DNA from 3 places in the Streptomyces sp. NPDC000134 genome. Region 2 is predicted to be linked to each of the others. Evidence: riboswitches for the same ligand, from Rfam matches in the RefSeq annotation. Region 2 holds a riboswitch; each other region holds the start of a gene.

Region 1 (5,457 bases), on a different contig from region 2:
CGAGCACCACGATTTCGGCCGCGTCGAACTCCACGCCGACCCGAGCGCCGACCGCGGGCGCGTCCCGCAGCGCGCACTCCGCCTCCAGTCGGGGCGCGCCCCCGGGCTGGACGTGCACGGCGACATGGGTACCGCGGAAGGTGCGGGCGGTGACCGTGCAGGGCAGGCCCGTGCCGGCGGCGGCGAGCCGGACACCGGCGGGGCGCACCAGGACCGTACGGCTGCCCTGCGGGGCGTCCTCGGGGACCGGCAGCTTGCCCCACGGGGTGTCGGCGACCGTCCCGGCGACGGTCGCGGCGGCCACGTTGTCGAAGCCGAGGAACCGGGCGACGAACGCGTCGGCGGGCCGCTGCCAGACCTCCAGCGGGGTGCCCTGCTGGGCGATCCGCCCGTCGCGCATCACCACCACCCGGTCGGCCAGCGCGAACGCCTCGCCCTGGTCGTGGGTGACGGCGAGGACCGTGGTGCCGAGCCGGCCGAACAGCTCCCTCAGCTCCACCACCAGCCGCTCCCGCAGCGAGCGGTCGAGCTGGCCGAGCGGCTCGTCCAGCATCAGCAGTCGGGGCCGGGGCGCGAGCGCGCGGGCGAGCGCCACCCGCTGCTGCTCACCGCCGGACAGCGCCGCCACCGACCGGCGGGCGGCGCCCGGCAGCCCGACCAGCTCCAGCAACTCCCGTACCCGCTCCTGCTGTTCGGCCTTGGCCGCCCCGTGCATCCGGGGGCCGAAGGCGACGTTCCCGGCCACGTCGCGCTGCGGGAACAACTGGTGGTCCTGGAACATCAGCCCGACCTCGCGCCGGTGCGCGGGCACCCCCGCCTGGTCCCGCCCGTCGAGCAGCACCCGTCCGGCGTCCAGTCGCTGGAGCCCGGCGACCGCCCGCAGCAGCGTGGACTTGCCGCTGCCGCTGGGTCCGAGCACGCACACGATCTCGTGCTCGGCGACATCGAGGCCGACACCGTCGAGCACGGCCCGCCCGCCGAAGCGGACGGTGGCGCCTTCGAGGCTGAGCAGCATGGTCAGAACTCCCCGGTACGGTCGGTCCGCAGCTTCTCCAGCACCAGCAGCGCCACCGCGCACACGATCATCAGAATGGTCGACAGGGCCATCGCCTGGCCGTAGTTCATCTCCCCGGGCCGCCCCAGCAGCCTGGCCACGGCCACCGGCAGCGTCGGGTTGTCGGGCCGCGCGATGAACACCGTCGCCCCGAACTCCCCCAGCGACACCGCGAAGGCGAACCCGGCCGCGACCGCCAGCGCCCGCCGCACCAGCGGCAGGTCGACCTCCCGCCAGACCCGCCACGGCGACGCCCCCAGCACCGCCGCCGCCTCCCGCAGCCCGGCGTCCACCGCCCGCAGCACCGGCAGCATGGTCCGTACGACGAAGGGGACGCCCACCAGCGCCTGGGCGAGCGGCACCAGGAACCAGGAGGAGCGCAGGTCCAGCGGCGGTTCGTCGAGCGCGATCAGGAACCCGAAGCCGACGGTCACCGCCGACACCCCGAGCGGCAGCATCAGCAGCGCGTCGAAGCCCCGCACCAGACGGCCCGCGTCCCGGCGGGTCAGCGCGGTGGCGGCGAGGGAGCCGATCAGTACGGCGATGACGGTGGCGGCGAGGGCGTACCGCAGGGAGTTGCCGACGGCGTCGATCGGCGGGACGAGGAAGGCGCCGCCGTCCTCGTGGGTGAGCGCCCGGTAGTAGCCGAGGCCGCCGTCCAGCGACCGCTGGACCAGTACCGCGAGCGGCAGCAGGATCAGTACCGCGACGGTGACCAGCACCCCCGCCAGCAGCGCCCGCTGCCCGGCCCCGCGCGGGCGGCGGGCCGTGACCGAGGCGTCCACCAGTTTCAGGGCCGTCTCCCGCCGCCGTACCGTCCAGGCGTGCACGGCGAGGATCACGGCGACCGCGGCGAACTGGACCAGGGTCAGCACGGCGGCGGTGGCGAGGTCGAAGACCTGCGAGGTCTGCCGGTAGATCTCCACCTCCAGGGTGGAGAAGGTGGGCCCGCCGAGGATCTGCACCACACCGAAGGAGGTGAAGGTGAACAGGAACACCATCAGCGCGGCGGCGGCCACCGCGGGCGCCAGCGCGGGCAGTGTGACCCGGCGCCAGGCCGCCGCCGGGGAGGCCCCGAGCATCCGCGCGGCCTCCTCCTGGCGCGGGTCGAGCTGGGACCACAGGCCGCCGACGGTGCGCACGACGACGGCGTAGTTGAAGAACACGTGCGCGAGCAGGATCGCCCACACCGTGGTGTCCAGTCGCAGCCCCCACAGCTCGTCCAGCAGCCCGCCCCGGCCGACCAGCGCCAGGAACGCCGTGCCGACGACGACCGTGGGCAGCACGAACGGCACGGTGACCACGGCCCGCAGCACCTGCTTGCCGGGGAAGTCCAGCCGGGCGAAGACGTACGCGCCGGGCAGCGCGATCAGCAGGGTGAGCGCGGTGGAGGCCAGTGCCTGCCAGGTGGTGAACCACAGCACGTGCCGGACGTCGGCGGCGGTCACCACCTCCCCGATCCGGCCGAGGTGCCACCCGGCGCCGTCCTTCAGCCCCCGGGCGACGATCGCCGCCACCGGGTAGGCGAAGAAGACGGCGAAGAACGCGACGGGCACCGCCATCAGGGCGAGCCGCGCCGCGCCCGCGCGCCGCCGGACGGCTGCCTCGGTCACTTCAGTACGAGCGAGGTCCACGACTTGACCCAGTCGTCACGGTGCTCGGCGATCTCCGCCGGGGCCATGGTCTCGGGGTGGGTCACGGCCGGCATGTTGTCGGTGTAGACGGCGGGCAGCTTCGTACCGGAGACCACCGGGTTGACGTACATGTTCAGTGGCATGTCCTCCTGGAACCTCTCGCTGATCAGGAAGTCGATGAGCGCCTTGCCGCCCTCGGTGTTCTTCGCGTTGCTCAGCAGGCCCGCGAACTCGGTCTGCCGGAAGCAGGTGCCGGTGGCGACTCCGGTGGGCGCGGTCTTCGGCCGCGGGTCGGCGTAGACCACCTCGACGGGCGGCGAGGAGGCGTACGAGACGACCAGCGGCCGGTCGCCGCCCGCCTTGCGGCCGCCGGCCGAACCGGAGAACTCCTCGTTGTACGCCTGCTCCCAGCCGTCGACGACCTTCACGCCGTTGGCCCTCAGCTTCTTCCAGTACTGCGTCCAGCCTCCCCCGCTTCCGGCTCCGCCCGAGCGGGAGGCGCCCCCGTCGCCGTACTTAGCGGCGGTGCCGAGCAGGAAGCCGAGGCCGGGCGAGGAGGTGCCGGCGTTCTCGGTGACCAGGAGGTCCTTGTACGCGGGCTCGGCCAGGTCGTCGAAGGAGGCGGGCGGCGTCAGCTCGTGCTCGCGGAAGTACGCCTTGTCGTAGTTGACGCAGATGTCGCCGTAGTCGACGGGCGTGACCCGGTGCTTCCCGGCGTCGAGCCGGTACCGCTCGTCGACCCGGTCCAGGCCCTTGGCCTCGTACGGCTGGAACAGGCCGTTGTCCAGGGCGCGGGAGAGCAGGGTGTTGTCGACGCCGAAGAGGACGTCGCCCTGGGGGTTGTCCTTGGTCAGGATCGCCTTGTTGACGGCCTGCCCGGCGTCGCCGTCCTCCAGGACCTTGACCCGGTAGCCGGACTCCTTCTCGAAGGCGGCGATGACGCTCTTGGACGCGGCCCACGAGTCATGGCTGACCAGGGTGACGGTCCGGGAATCGCCGGACCCCTCGTCGCCGCCGGACGACGATCCGCACGCGGACACGGTGACCAGGCCGAGCCCTGCGGCCAGGACGGCGGCCTTCTTGGTGATGCTCACTGGATTCCTCCTGGGACGGTCCAGGAAGAGACGCGGCCCCGCCCGGGGCCCCTCGTCGGGACCCGGGCAGGGCGCAACAGCTCGAGTGGTGACCGATCTCCCTACCCAGAATGACCTGGGCGAGGTTCGGAGGGTCTGCGGCCGGTGCCGCACTCTCAGCGCTGTGGCGCTCCCCTGTCGGAATATGAAGATGTCGGACGCGAAGACGCCCGGTACGGAACCGACCGGACTCTTACGTCGGTCAGGTTACCGCTCGCCGGCGGCGAGCTGCCCACACGCCCCGTCGATCTCCTGACCGCGGGTGTCCCGGACGGTCACCGGCACACCGTGGGCGGCGATCGACTCGACGAACGCCTTCTCGTCCTCGGGCCGCGAGGCGGTCCACTTCGACCCGGGCGTCGGGTTCAGCGGGATCAGGTTGACGTGCACGGGCTTGCCCTTGAGCAGCCTTCCGAGCCGGTCACCGCGCCACGCCTGGTCGTTGATGTCCCGGATCAGCGCGTACTCGATGGACAGCCGGCGCCCGGACTTCGCGGCGTACTCCAGCCCGGCGTCCAGCACCTCGCGGACCTTCCAGCGGGTGTTCACCGGCACGAGGGTGTCGCGCAGCTCGTCGTCGGGGGCGTGCAGCGAGATGGCCAGGCGGCACTTGAAGCCCTCGTCGGCGAAGCGGTGGATCGCGGGGACGAGGCCGACGGTGGAGACGGTGATGCCGCGCTGGGACAGGCCGAGGCCGTCGGGCTCGGGGTCGGTGAGGCGGCGGATGGCGCCGACGACCCGGTTGTAGTTGGCCAGGGGCTCGCCCATGCCCATGAACACGATGTTGCTCAGCCGCGCCGGGCCGCCGGGGACCTCGCCGTCCCTGAGCGCCCGCATCCCGTCGACGATCTGGTGCACGATCTCGGCGGTCGACAGGTTCCGGTCGAGACCGGCCTGTCCGGTGGCGCAGAACGGGCAGTTCATCCCGCAGCCCGCCTGGGAGCTGATGCACATGGTCACCCGGTCCGGGTAGCGCATCAGCACCGACTCCACGAGGGTGCCGTCGAACAGCTTCCACAGCGTCTTGCGGGTGGTCCCCTCGTCGGTCGACAGATGCCGCACGACGCTCATCAGCTCGGGCAGCAGCGCCTCCCGGAGCCGGCCGCGCGAACCGGCGGGGATGTCGGTCCACTGCTCCGGGTCGTGCGCGTAGCGCGCGAAGTAGTGCTGGGAGAGCTGCTTGGCACGGAACGGCTTCTCGCCGGCCGCGGCCACCGCTTCCTTGCGCTCGGCGGGCGAGAGGTCGGCGAGATGCCGCGGCGGCCGCTTCGCTCCGCGGGGCGCGGCGAAGGTCAGCTCACCGGGGGCAGGACGGGCCACGGTCGGACAACTCCTCAAGACGACGGGCCTGTGGCAACCCCGCGGCGCGGGGACGACGGCAGGGCCATGCCGGAGCCAGGAGACCTCACAGGATCGCCCCCGCGTCGGCGGGGACGAGGAAAGGGCCCGCGGCCAGACGCCACGAGCCCTTCCAGCGTACCCGACCGCCGTCAACCCGAGCCGACGAAGATCACCAGCAGCAGCCACACCACCGGTGCGGTCGGCAGCAGGGAGTCCAGGCGGTCCATGATGCCGCCGTGGCCCGGGAGCAGCGTGCCCATGTCCTTGATACCGAGGTCGCGCTTGATCATCGACT
Region 2 (5,457 bases):
GACCGCCCAGCCGGAGGCGAAGCCGCGGCGGAACGACAGGGTGACGTAGGTCTGGCCGACCGCGAAGGCCGCCGCGCCCAGTCCGATGACGACGACCGACTGGATCAGCACTCCGGCCACGACACCGAGGAAGCCGGCGAAGGCCAGCAGCCGCCAGCGCAGCCGCGCCTTGTACTGCAGCAGCACCTCACCGAGCAGCCACAGCGCGACGCCGCCGAACGCGATGTAGAGGACCGTCCAGCCCATGTACGCCCCTCTCCCAGTGACCGTTACGCAGTGTGTCGCATGTACGTGCGGCCGGTCTAGGCCCGCGGTGGCTGGTGCAGGCCGAGGTTCTCGTAGATTTCCAGCGTCGCCGTGGAGTTGTTGAGCGTGATGAAGTGCAGTCCGGGCACACCCTCGGCGAGCAGTCGCGCGCAGAACTCCGTGGCGAACTCGATGCCAATGGAGCGTACAGCGGTCGGATCGTCCTTTGCTCCGAGGATCTGTTCTTTCAACGCGGCCGGGAACGAGGCGTTGCTGAGCTTCGGCAGCCTTTCCAGCATTTTCACACTGGTCACCGGCATGACCTCGGGGATGATCGGGGTCGCGCACCCTGCCGCCGCCACCCGGTCGCGCAGGCGCAGATACGACTCGGGGTGGAAGAACATCTGGGTGATCGCGTAGTCGGCGCCGGCCCGGCACTTGTCGACGAAGCGCGCCACGTCGGTGTCCGCGTCGGCGGAGCGCGGGTGCATCTCCGGGAAGGCCGCCACGCCGACACAGAAGTCGCCCGACTCCTTGATCAGCTCGACCAGCTCGGCGGCGTAGGTCAGGCCCTGCGGGTGCGGCACCCAGTCGGCGGTGGGGTCGCCGGGCGGGTCGCCGCGCACGGCGAGCATGTTGCGGATGCCCGCGTCGGCGTACTGGCCGATGATGTTGCGCAGCTCGGCGACGGAGTGGTCGACCGCGGTGAGGTGGGCGACCGGGGTGAGCGTGGTGTCGGCGACGATCTGCTCGGTCTCCCGGACCGTGCCGGCCCGGGTGGAACCGCCCGCTCCGTATGTCACGGAGACGAAGTCCGGGGCGACCGCCTCCACCCTGCGCAGCGCGCTCCACAGGTTCTTCTCGCCCTTGGCGGTCTTCGGCGCGGAGAACTCGAACGAGTACGTCGTCTTGCCGGACGCGAGCATGTCGCGGACGGTGCGTGCGCGATCAGTCCTGGTGGACGCGGTTCCGAGGGCCATACCGGCAGGTTAGCCAGGGGGCGCCGGTCCCCCAACCGGAGACGGAAGATCGTCCGAATTGTCCATTAGTTGTCCACCCCTTGGACATCACCGGCGCCGCGCAGCTTCTTGGCGAACTCGGCCGCCGCGGCGCCCGGGTCACCGGCCTCGGTGATCGCGCGGACGACGACCACCCGGCGGGCGCCCGCGTCCAGGACCTGGTCGAGGGTGCCGAGGTCGATGCCGCCGATGGCGAACCAGGGGCGGCCGGTGCCCAGCCCGGCCGTGTAGCGCACGAGGTCCAGGCCGGGGGCGTGGCGACCGGGCTTGGTGGGGGTCGGCCAGCACGGGCCCGTGCAGAAGTAGTCGACGCCGTCCTGCGCGGCCGCCGCGGCGGCCTCGGACTCGGCGTGGGTGGAGCGGCCGATGAGGACGTCCTCGCCCAGGAGGGCGCGGGCGGCGGGCACCGGCAGGTCGCCCTGGCCGAGGTGGAGGACGTCGGCGCGGGCGGCGTGGGCGACGTCCGCGCGGTCGTTGACCGCGAGCAGCTTGCCGTGCCGGGCGCAGGCGTCGGCGAACACGGCCAGGTGCTCCAGTTCCTCGGCGGCCTCCATGCCCTTGTCCCGCAACTGCACGATGTCGACGCCGCCGGCCAGCACCGCGTCCAGGAACTCCGGCAGGTCGCCCTGGCGCTTGCGCGCGTCCGTGCAGAGGTACAGCCGGGCGTCGGCCAGTCGCTCACGCGCGGTGGCGCCCCCGCGGTCGGCGGTCACGGGCATACGGGAATCCCCCTCTGGTCGAATGGCGGGCCGACGGGTGGCACCGGCCCCCGGTGGCACACCCGGCGGCGACGCCGGTGTCGGCTGGCGCCGGTGTCGGCGGCGCGCCCGCTCCGGTGCGTCACGCGTCGGTGGCGCCCGGCGCGGGCGGCGCCGGTCCTCGGCGGCGTACCGGCCGGGTCCCCTCAGGGGCGCGGCCCGCACACCGGGTGGTCGGTCGGGTCAGACGGCGAGCGCCTGGGCGCGGCGCTTCACCTCCGTGCCGCGATTCTCGCTCAGCGCCTGCGCGGGGGTGCCGGGCAGGGACGGGTCGGGCGTGAAGAGCCACTCCAGCATCTCCTCGTCCGTGAACCCGTCGTCACGCAGCAGCGTCAGGGTCCCGGACAGGCCCTTGACCACTTTGTCCCCGTCGATGAAGGCGGCGGGCACGTGCAGCGCGCGGTTCTCCCCGCGGCGTACGGCGATGAGCTGGCCGTCCTTGACCAACTGCCGGACGCGGGTCACCTCCACGTCGAACATCTCGGCGATGTCGGGCAGGGTGAGCCATGCGGGGACGAGAGCATCGATCTTTGCGTCAATCTCGGTCACGTATCAAGCCTGCCATCTGCCACTGACACTAGGAAGCCGGACCCGTCCGGCCAGGACGGACGGACTACGCCACCGCCGCCTTCAGCGGCCGGGCCGGGTCGGCCAGCAGCCCCCGGTCCACGGGCGTGCCCGCGTCGATCAGCCGCTTGCCCTGGGCGAGGTCGCGGGGGCGGCCGACGGCCAGCAGGGCGACCAGCCGGCTCCCGCGCAGCCAGCACACCGTCCAGGCGGGGCCGGCCGGGTCACCGCGCCAGAGCGTGGTGTCGGCGGCCGTGTGGTGCCCGGCGTACTGCACGAAGCGGCCGAACTGCTCCGACCAGAAGTACGGCACCGGGTCGTACACCGGCGGCTCCTGCCCGGTGCCGGCGCCGACGATGTCGGCGGCCACCGTGCGCGGCCCCTGGAGGGCGTTGTCCCAGTGGTGCACGAGCAGCCGCTCGCCGTACCGGCCGGAGGGGAAGGACGCGCAGTCGCCGACCGCGTGGACGTCCGGCACCGAGGTGCGCAGCCGGTCGTCGGCGAGGACCTCGCCGTGCGCGCCGAGGGCGATGCCGGAACCGGCCAGCCAGGCGGTGGCGGGGCGGGCGCCGATGCCGACGACGACCGCGCCGGCGGGCACGCGCGTGCCGTCGCCGAGGACCACCGCGCCGGGCTCGACGCGGGCCACGCGTGCGTGGGTGCGCAGGACGGCACCGGCGTCGGCGTACCAGCGGGCCATCGGCGCCGCCACGTCGGCGGGCAGCGCGCCGGCCAGCGGCCGGGCGGCGGCCTCCACGACGGTCACCGCGCAGCCCGCCTCCCGCGCGGCGGTGGCGAACTCGGCGCCGATCCAGCCCGCGCCGACCACCACGATGTCGTGCTGGCGGGCGAGCACCGGGCGCAGCCGCTCGGCGTCGTCCAGGGTGCGCAGCAGATGGACGCCGGGGACGCTCTCGGTGCCGGGCAGCCGGACCGGTTCGGCGCCGGTGGCCAGAACCAGGGCGTCGTACGGCACCGGCCCCGCGGCGGTGTCCAGGAGGCGGGCGTCGGGGCGGACGCCCAGGGCCTCGCAGCCGAGGCGGACCTCGATGCCGAGCGCCTCGAAGTCGACGTCGAAGGCGGAGCCCTCGGCGGTGCCGAGGAGGACGGCCTTGGACAGCGGGGGCCGGTCGTAGGGCTGGTGGGGCTCCGCGCCGATCAGGGTCACCGTGCCGGTGAACCCCTGTTCGCGCAGGGCGACGGCCGTCTGCACGCCGGCCATGCCCGCTCCCACGACGACCACGCGCCGCCGCGCGGACTCCGCCCGTTCCTGCGTCTGATCGCTCACCTGATCACCATAGACACCTGACGGAACGTCAGTCAGGCGGCACGGTGGGTGATGTGCTGCACAGCCGGCCCGCCCGGCCGGCCGCCGGGACGCTCCCTTACCGGCGCGGAGACCGAACGGTTAGGGTGGCCGACGTAACGCACTCGCGGGAGCCCGGACGCACCGGGCTGAGAGGGAGGCTGGCGGCCTCCGACCGTACGAACCTGATCCGGGTCATGCCGGCGAAGGGAGGGGCTGGACACCCATGTCGTCCGAGCGATCCGCACGCAACCCCCGTGTCCCCGACGTCCTGGTCGTCGGGGGCGGCGTCATCGGCCTGGTCACCGCCTGGCGGGCCGCGCAGCGCGGGCTGGCCGCGGCCGTGGTCGACCCCGCGCCGGGCGGCGGGGCGGCCCGGGTGGCGGCCGGGATGCTGGCCGCCGTCACCGAGTTGCACTACGGCGAGCAGACCCTGCTCGCGCTGAACCTGGCCTCGGCCCGCCGCTACCCCGCCTTCGCGGCCGAGCTGGCCGAGGCGACCGGGCACGACCTGGGGTACCGCCGGTGCGGCACCCTGGCCGTCGCCCTCGACGCCGACGACCGCGCCCACCTGCGGGAGCTGCACGCCTTCCAGGTCCGCTCGGGCCTCGACGCGGAGTGGCTGTCGGGGCGTGAGTGCCGCCGCCTGGAGCCGATGCTCGCGCCGGGCGTGCGCGGGGGGCTGCGGGTGGACGGCGACCACCAGATCGACCCCCGGCGGCTCGCCCGCGCCCTGGTGACCGCCTGCGAACGGGCCGGGGTGGTCCTGCACCGGGTGCGCGCCGAGCGGCTGACCGTGGTCCGGGACCGGGCGACGGGCGTGGTCACCGAGGACGGCACGGCGCTGCCGGCCGGCCGGGTGGTACTGGCCGCGGGCAGCCTCAGCGGGCGGCTCACGGGCGTTCCGGAGGAGGTCCTGCCGCCGGTACGGCCCGTGAAGGGGCAGGTCCTGCGGCTGGCCATGCCGGCGGACCGGCCGCCGCTGCTGCACCGCACGGTCCGCGCGGTGGTCCGCGGCAACCCGCTCTACCTGGTGCCCCGGGAGAGCGGCGAACTCGTCGTCGGCGCCACCAGCGAGGAACTGGGCTGGGACACCACCGTCACCGCCGGCGGGGTGTACGAGCTGCTGCGCGACGCCCACGAGCTGGTGCCGGGCATCACCGAGCTGCCCCTGACGGAGACCCTGGCGGGGCTGCGGCCCGGCTCCCCGGACAACGCGCCGCTGCTCGGCCCGACCGCGCTGGACGGGCTGCTGCTGGCCACCGGCCACTTCCGCAACGGCGTCCTGCTCACCCCGGTCACCGGCGACGTCATGGCCCACCTGCTGACCAGCGGCGAGCTTCCCGAGGAGGCCCGCCCCTTCACCCCCCGGCGCTTCGACGCCGCCGACGTCCCCACGGAGCAGCCCGTATGAACATCTCGGTCAACGGGGAGCCGCGCGAGGTGGCTCCCGGCACGGCCCTGGACGCCCTGGTGCGCACGCTCACCGAGGCGCCCTCCGGGGTGGCCGCCGCCCTCAACGAGACCGTCGTCCCGCGTGCGCGGTGGTCGTCCACGGCGC
Region 3 (5,457 bases), on a different contig from region 2:
GGCGAGGATCTCGCAGAGTTCCTCGAAGTTCTCGTACAGGAACGACTCCTTGTGGTGTGCCAGGCACCACGCCGCCATGATGGAGCCGCCGCGCGAGACGATGCCGGTCTTGCGGTTCGCGGTCAGCGGCACGTAGGCCAGGCGCACGCCGGCGTGGACCGTCATGTAGTCCACGCCCTGTTCGGCCTGTTCGATGACCGTGTCCTTGTAGATCTCCCAGGTCAGCTCCTCGGCCCTGCCGTCGACCTTCTCCAGGGCCTGGTAGAGCGGGACCGTGCCGATGGGCACGGGGGAGTTGCGCAGCACCCACTCGCGGGTGGTGTGGATGTTGCGCCCGGTGGACAGGTCCATGACCGTGTCGGCGCCCCAGCGGGTCGCCCAGGTCATCTTCTCGACCTCCTCCTCGATGGAGGAGGTCACCGCGGAGTTGCCGATGTTGGCGTTGACCTTCACCAGGAACCGCTTGCCGATGATCATCGGCTCGATCTCCGGGTGGTTGACGTTGGCCGGCAGGACCGCCCGGCCGGCCGCGATCTCCTCGCGCACCACCTCCGGTGACACGTTCTCCCGGATGGCCACGTACTCCATCTCGGGCGTGATCTCGCCCCGCCGCGCGTACGCGAGCTGGGTCACCGCCTGGCCGTCCCGGCCCCGGCGCGGCTGGCGCGGGCGGCCGGGGAAGACCGCGTCGAGGTTGCGCAGTCCGCCGCGCGGTGAGGTGTGCTTGATGCCGTCGTCCTCGGGGCGGACGGGGCGGCCCGCGTACTCCTCGGTGTCGCCGCGGGCGACGATCCAGTTCTCCCGCAGCGGCGGCAGTCCCCTGCGGACGTCGGTGTCGACGAGCGGATCGGTGTACGGGCCGGAGGTGTCGTACAGCGTGACCGACTGCCCGTTGGTGAGGTGCACCTGACGGACCGGCACGCGCAGATCGGGGCGCGAGCCCTCGACGTACGCCTTGTGCCAGCCGATGGACTTCCCGGCCTCGTTCTGCGTGGAGGCAGGCGTGCTTGCGTCCTTGATGGTCATGAGACCTACTCCCTACGCCGGCATTACCCGGTAACAGGTTCGGCGGTCGACGCAGCGGTTATCCGTCTGCCGACGTTCCGTGGGATACATCACTCGACTTCGGTGATGTTTCCCGTGAAACATCGCTGGTACGGAGGTCAGCGCCCTCTCAGCCCGGTGCTCCGAGCTCCCGCGTGTACAAAGGTGGCTCCACGCTAGCGTCAATTCGGGCGCGGTGAACAGAGGGCCCCTGCCGTTCTTGCGATGATCGGGCGGTGACCACGACGCATCCCTCCTTCCCCCCGCCCGAACCGGGCCGCGACCCGGACACCGGCTACGGCTCCGGCCACGGCGGGCACGAGCAGGGCCACGGACACGGCCACCGTCATGGACCGGGCCCGGAAGGCGGCGGGTACGGATACGGGTACGGCGGCGGGGATCGCGGGCCCGGGGGCGGCGGGTACGGGACCGGTGACGGCCACGGCCCCGGGGCGGGTGACGGCCCCGGGGCGGGAGACGGCCATGGGCACCGCGGTGGGGGGCACGGGACGGGTGGTGGCCACGGGTCCGGTGGCGGACACGGAACCGGTGGCGGACACGGGCATTCGCACGGTCATGGCCCCGCGGCCCCCGTCTCGGCGCGTCTGCGCAAGGTCATCGCGGCGATCCTCGTCCCGTTCGCCGCGGCCGTCGTTGTGGGGCTCGCGGTGCTGTGGCCGGGCGGTGCCCCGCCGCACGAACGCACCGGCGTCGGTTTCGACCGGCAGACCCAGCAGGCGACGGTCACCGAGGTCGTGAAGGTGAGCTGCGCGGCCGCCAACGCCTCCGGTGTCCCCCCGACCGGCGACACCTCCACCGCCGAGGGCTCGTCCGCCCAGCAGCAGGCGGACGGGACCTGCAAGAAGGCGACCATCCGGGTCGACACCGGCGAGGACAAGGGCCGCACGTTCACGGAAATCGTGCAGCCGGACCAGTCCCGGCAGTTGTCGCAGGGCCAGGAGGTCGTCGTGGCCTACGAGCCCTCGGCGCCGAAGGACCTCCAGTACTCGGTCGCCGACGTCGACCGCCGGTTCCCGATGGCCCTGCTCGCCGGCATCTTCGCGCTCGCCGTCGTGGTCGTCGGGCGGTTGCGCGGTGTCATGGCGCTGGTGTCGCTGGCGATCAGCTTCCTGGTGCTGAACTTCTTCATCCTGCCCGCGATCCTCCAGGGCTCGAACCCGCTGCTCGTGGCGGTGATCGGGTCGAGCGCCATCATGCTGATCGCCCTGTACCTGTGCCACGGGCTGTCCGCCCGTACGTCCGTGGCCGTGCTGGGCACCCTGGTCTCGCTGCTGCTGATCGGCGTGCTGGGGTCGCTGTTCATCGGCTGGGCCGCGCTGACCGGCAACACGGACGACAACACCGGCCTGATCCACGGCCTGTACCCGACGATCGACATGAGCGGTCTGCTGCTGGCGGGCGTCATCATCGGTTCGCTCGGTGTCCTCGACGACGTGACGGTCACCCAGACGTCGGCGGTGTGGGAACTGCACCAGGCCAATCCGACGCTGGGCCGGCGCGGGCTGTACCGCGCCGGCATCCGCATCGGCCGCGACCACATCGCGTCCGTCGTCAACACGCTCGTTCTGGCGTACGCGGGTGCCGCGCTGCCGCTGCTGCTGCTGTTCTCGATCGCCCAGAGCAGTGTGGGTACGGTCGCCAACAGCGAGCTGGTGGCGGAGGAGATCGTGCGGACGCTGGTCGGCTCGATCGGCCTGGTGGCGTCCGTGCCGGTGACGACCGCCCTCGCGGCGCTCGTCGTCTCGGCCGACCGCTCCGGTCCCGGGGCCGCGCCCGCGGGTGCGGTCACCGGTCCGGTGCCGTCGCGCGGTCCCCGGGGGCGTCGCCGCAAGCACTGACGCCGCGGCCTGCGGACAGCACGCGCGGTGCCGTGCCTGCAAGGCCGGTACGGCACCGGCAAGGCCGGTACGGGGCCTCGTAGAAGCGCTGTCAGGACCAGGAGACGGCCCCATGCCCCCTGGTGAATCGTTCCGGCAGACCCCGCAGTACCCGGCGAAGCGTTACGCCACCGCCGCAGGACTGCCGGAACGCTTCAGCCCGCGCTCTGTTCCTCGGCCAGGATGCGGTCCAGCGCCTCGTCGAGGTGGGCGTCGAAGTCGGCGAGCGCCCCCTCCTGGCCCAGCGGCACCAGCTTGTCGGTGCGGTCGAGGAAGGCCACGAGCGGAGCGGCCGAGGACCGGAACAGGGCCTGGTCGGCTCCCACCTGGAGGCGGATCAGCACCTCGGCCAGCGGCTCGGGCTCCACGGGCGCGATGCGCACGTCGCCGTCACCGCACGGCCGGCCCACGCCGTCGATCAGCAACTCCCGGCCGAAGGCCCAGGTCACCGGCGCGTCACCGGGCAGATGGAAGGTCAACCGCACGGCATAGGGATCACAGGTCTCGTACCGCAGCTCCACCGGGATGCGGAAGGAGAGCTCCTCAGAGACGAGAAAGCTCATCATGACCTCTGCCTGTACGGACTCGCGCATCGCCTACCCCGTCATTCGCCGTCGACTGGCCGGGAATCAAACCTCTAACACTCATGGCATCTTGCTGAACGTACACACCAGATCACAAGGAGTGAGTTTTCAGATACTGATAGAGATTCCCAGTGACCCCAGCAGCCGCGCCACTTCGCCTTGGAGCCGGTGTGCCGCGGGCAGCAATCGGTCCGCATGCTGGACAGGCAGAGAGATGGCCACCGTCGCCGCCATGCTGCCGACGGTGATCGGGATCGCCGCGCACACCGTGCCCAGGGTGTACTGCTGATGCTCGGTCACCGGTTCGGACAGGGAAATCTGTTCGAGCCGTTTCAGCAGGCTCTGGCCGTCCCGCACGGTGTACGGGGTGACGGGCTGCGCCGGATGGCGGGCGAGGTGGTCCCGGCGGGCCTCCTCGTCGAGCTGCGCCAGCAGACACTGCCCGATGGCGTGCGCGTGCCCCGTCTCCCGGAAGTCGGCCCACTCCTCCACCGCGGGGTTGCCGGGTGTGTCGGAGACACACACGACGTCGATCTCCCCCTCGCGGTAGACCGCGTAGTACACCGGTGCGCCGACCACATCGCGCCAGCGGGCGAGCACGTCGACGACCATGCCGCGACGTTTCTGCTGTGCCCCGCTGCTGCTGAGCCGCTCGGTCGCCTCGCCGAGGAAGAACAGGCCGTTCTCACGGCGGAGATAGCCCTCGTGGACCAGCGTCCGCAGCAGGTGGTAGGCCGTGGGCAGAGCCAGTCCGGTCTCACGGGCCAACTGCTTGGCGGGGGCGCCGGACCCGTGTCCGGCGACGCACTCCAGAAGGCGCATGGCCCGTTGCACGGAACCGATGAGCGTCCCGGGGGGTACCCCTGTGACGGACGCCTCCGCGTCGGAGGCCCCCGCGCCGGAGGTCTCCGATTCGGAGGTCTTCGCGTCCGGGGTCCCGGCGGACGGGCCGGCGGAGGACCGGCCCGGGTCAGGGGCGTCCGCGGCGGGGGGTCTGGAGCGGGGCTGCACGGGGAGTGCGCGCAGATGGGCGGATGAGGCGGTGTCAGCCGTGGCCATGGGTCACTCCCGAAGCGCGAGGGGGCAGCCCGTGCGGGGAACACGGGTGGCGGTACGCCGCTCGCGGGGGATCGTCCCCGCGTCGGGTTCCGGACTCTAACCGTCTGTCACCGCACGCATACGGCCGGTCCGGGAAACTTCCCTCGCGCGAGGGAACCGCTGGTTCCCGTCACCCCCACCGGTGTCCCACGGCTCTCACCAGTCGCTGCGGGACGAGGAACTGGACATGAACTTCCGTACGACGTAGATCAGTCCGCCCACCAGTGCCACGAAGACCAGCAGCTTGAACAGCAGTCCGATCACGAAGCCGACGACGCTGGCGATCAGGCCGCCGAACACGACCAGGGCGATGACCGGCACCGCGATCCACTTAACCCACCACGGCAGTCCCGTGAAGATCTCTCGCATCGCCCTCGTCCTCATCTCTCCGCCCGGCACCCCGGGCCCGTACGACTGCCGGGTCCCTCGGTGTCCGGGAATTCTCTGACGTCCTGCCTCGATGCTAGGGCCGCGACGGGACCGCGCGGGGGTCCCGCAGCCCTTGTCTCCCCCTGACCGGTCCCCTAGGGAACCCGGGGGTGGCGGGTCAGCTCTCGGGCGGAGAGAACACCACCAGGACCCGCAGGTCCTCGCTGATGTGATGGAACTTGTGGGCGACACCGGCCGGCACGTACACCACGCTGCCCCGTGCCACCTGGGTCGTCTCCATGCCGACGGTGATCGCGGCGCGGCCGCTGACCACGAAGTACACCTCGTCCTGCTCGTGCGGCTTCTGCGGGTCGGCGGTGCCCGCGTCGAGCGCGTACAGGCCGACCGACATGTTCCGCTCCCGCAGGAACTGCAGGTAGGCACCGTCGTTGGCGGCGCGCTCC

What was found. Region 2 has a riboswitch for thiamine pyrophosphate ahead of thiO (glycine oxidase ThiO). Riboswitches for the same ligand answer to the same signal wherever they lie in the genome.
Region 1: linked by a shared signal. The riboswitch ahead of ACFY32_RS21275 (thiamine ABC transporter substrate-binding protein) and the one ahead of thiO (glycine oxidase ThiO) in region 2 are both predicted to bind thiamine pyrophosphate.
Region 3: linked by a shared signal. The riboswitch ahead of thiC (phosphomethylpyrimidine synthase ThiC) and the one ahead of thiO (glycine oxidase ThiO) in region 2 are both predicted to bind thiamine pyrophosphate.

The regions. Positions count from the first base shown of each region.
Region 1 covers NZ_JBIAZN010000013.1:193,099-198,555, reverse strand. Annotated here, with positions in the region: gene ACFY32_RS21285 (ABC transporter ATP-binding protein) at 1-1,015, opposite strand, end outside; gene ACFY32_RS21280 (ABC transporter permease) at 1,018-2,616, opposite strand; gene ACFY32_RS21275 (thiamine ABC transporter substrate-binding protein) at 2,664-3,782, opposite strand; TPP riboswitch at 3,863-3,968, opposite strand; gene rlmN (23S rRNA (adenine(2503)-C(2))-methyltransferase RlmN) at 4,029-5,141, opposite strand; gene ACFY32_RS21265 (phosphatidate cytidylyltransferase) at 5,312-5,457, opposite strand, start outside.
Region 2 covers NZ_JBIAZN010000004.1:317,381-322,837, forward strand. Annotated here, with positions in the region: gene ACFY32_RS08360 (hypothetical protein) at 1-246, opposite strand, end outside; gene metF (methylenetetrahydrofolate reductase [NAD(P)H]) at 303-1,226, opposite strand; gene thiE (thiamine phosphate synthase) at 1,292-1,984, opposite strand; gene ACFY32_RS08375 (Rv2175c family DNA-binding protein) at 2,207-2,572, opposite strand; gene ACFY32_RS08380 (FAD-dependent oxidoreductase) at 2,637-3,878, opposite strand; TPP riboswitch at 4,014-4,125, shown strand; gene thiO (glycine oxidase ThiO) at 4,123-5,310, shown strand; gene thiS (sulfur carrier protein ThiS) at 5,307-5,457, shown strand, end outside.
Region 3 covers NZ_JBIAZN010000012.1:263,176-268,632, reverse strand. Annotated here, with positions in the region: gene thiC (phosphomethylpyrimidine synthase ThiC) at 1-1,026, opposite strand, end outside; TPP riboswitch at 1,019-1,209, opposite strand; gene ACFY32_RS20320 (YibE/F family protein) at 1,281-2,903, shown strand; gene ACFY32_RS20315 (SsgA family sporulation/cell division regulator) at 3,098-3,535, opposite strand; gene ACFY32_RS20310 (IclR family transcriptional regulator) at 3,635-4,348, opposite strand; gene ACFY32_RS20305 (DUF5326 family protein) at 4,781-4,993, opposite strand; gene ACFY32_RS20300 (cupin domain-containing protein) at 5,172-5,457, opposite strand, start outside.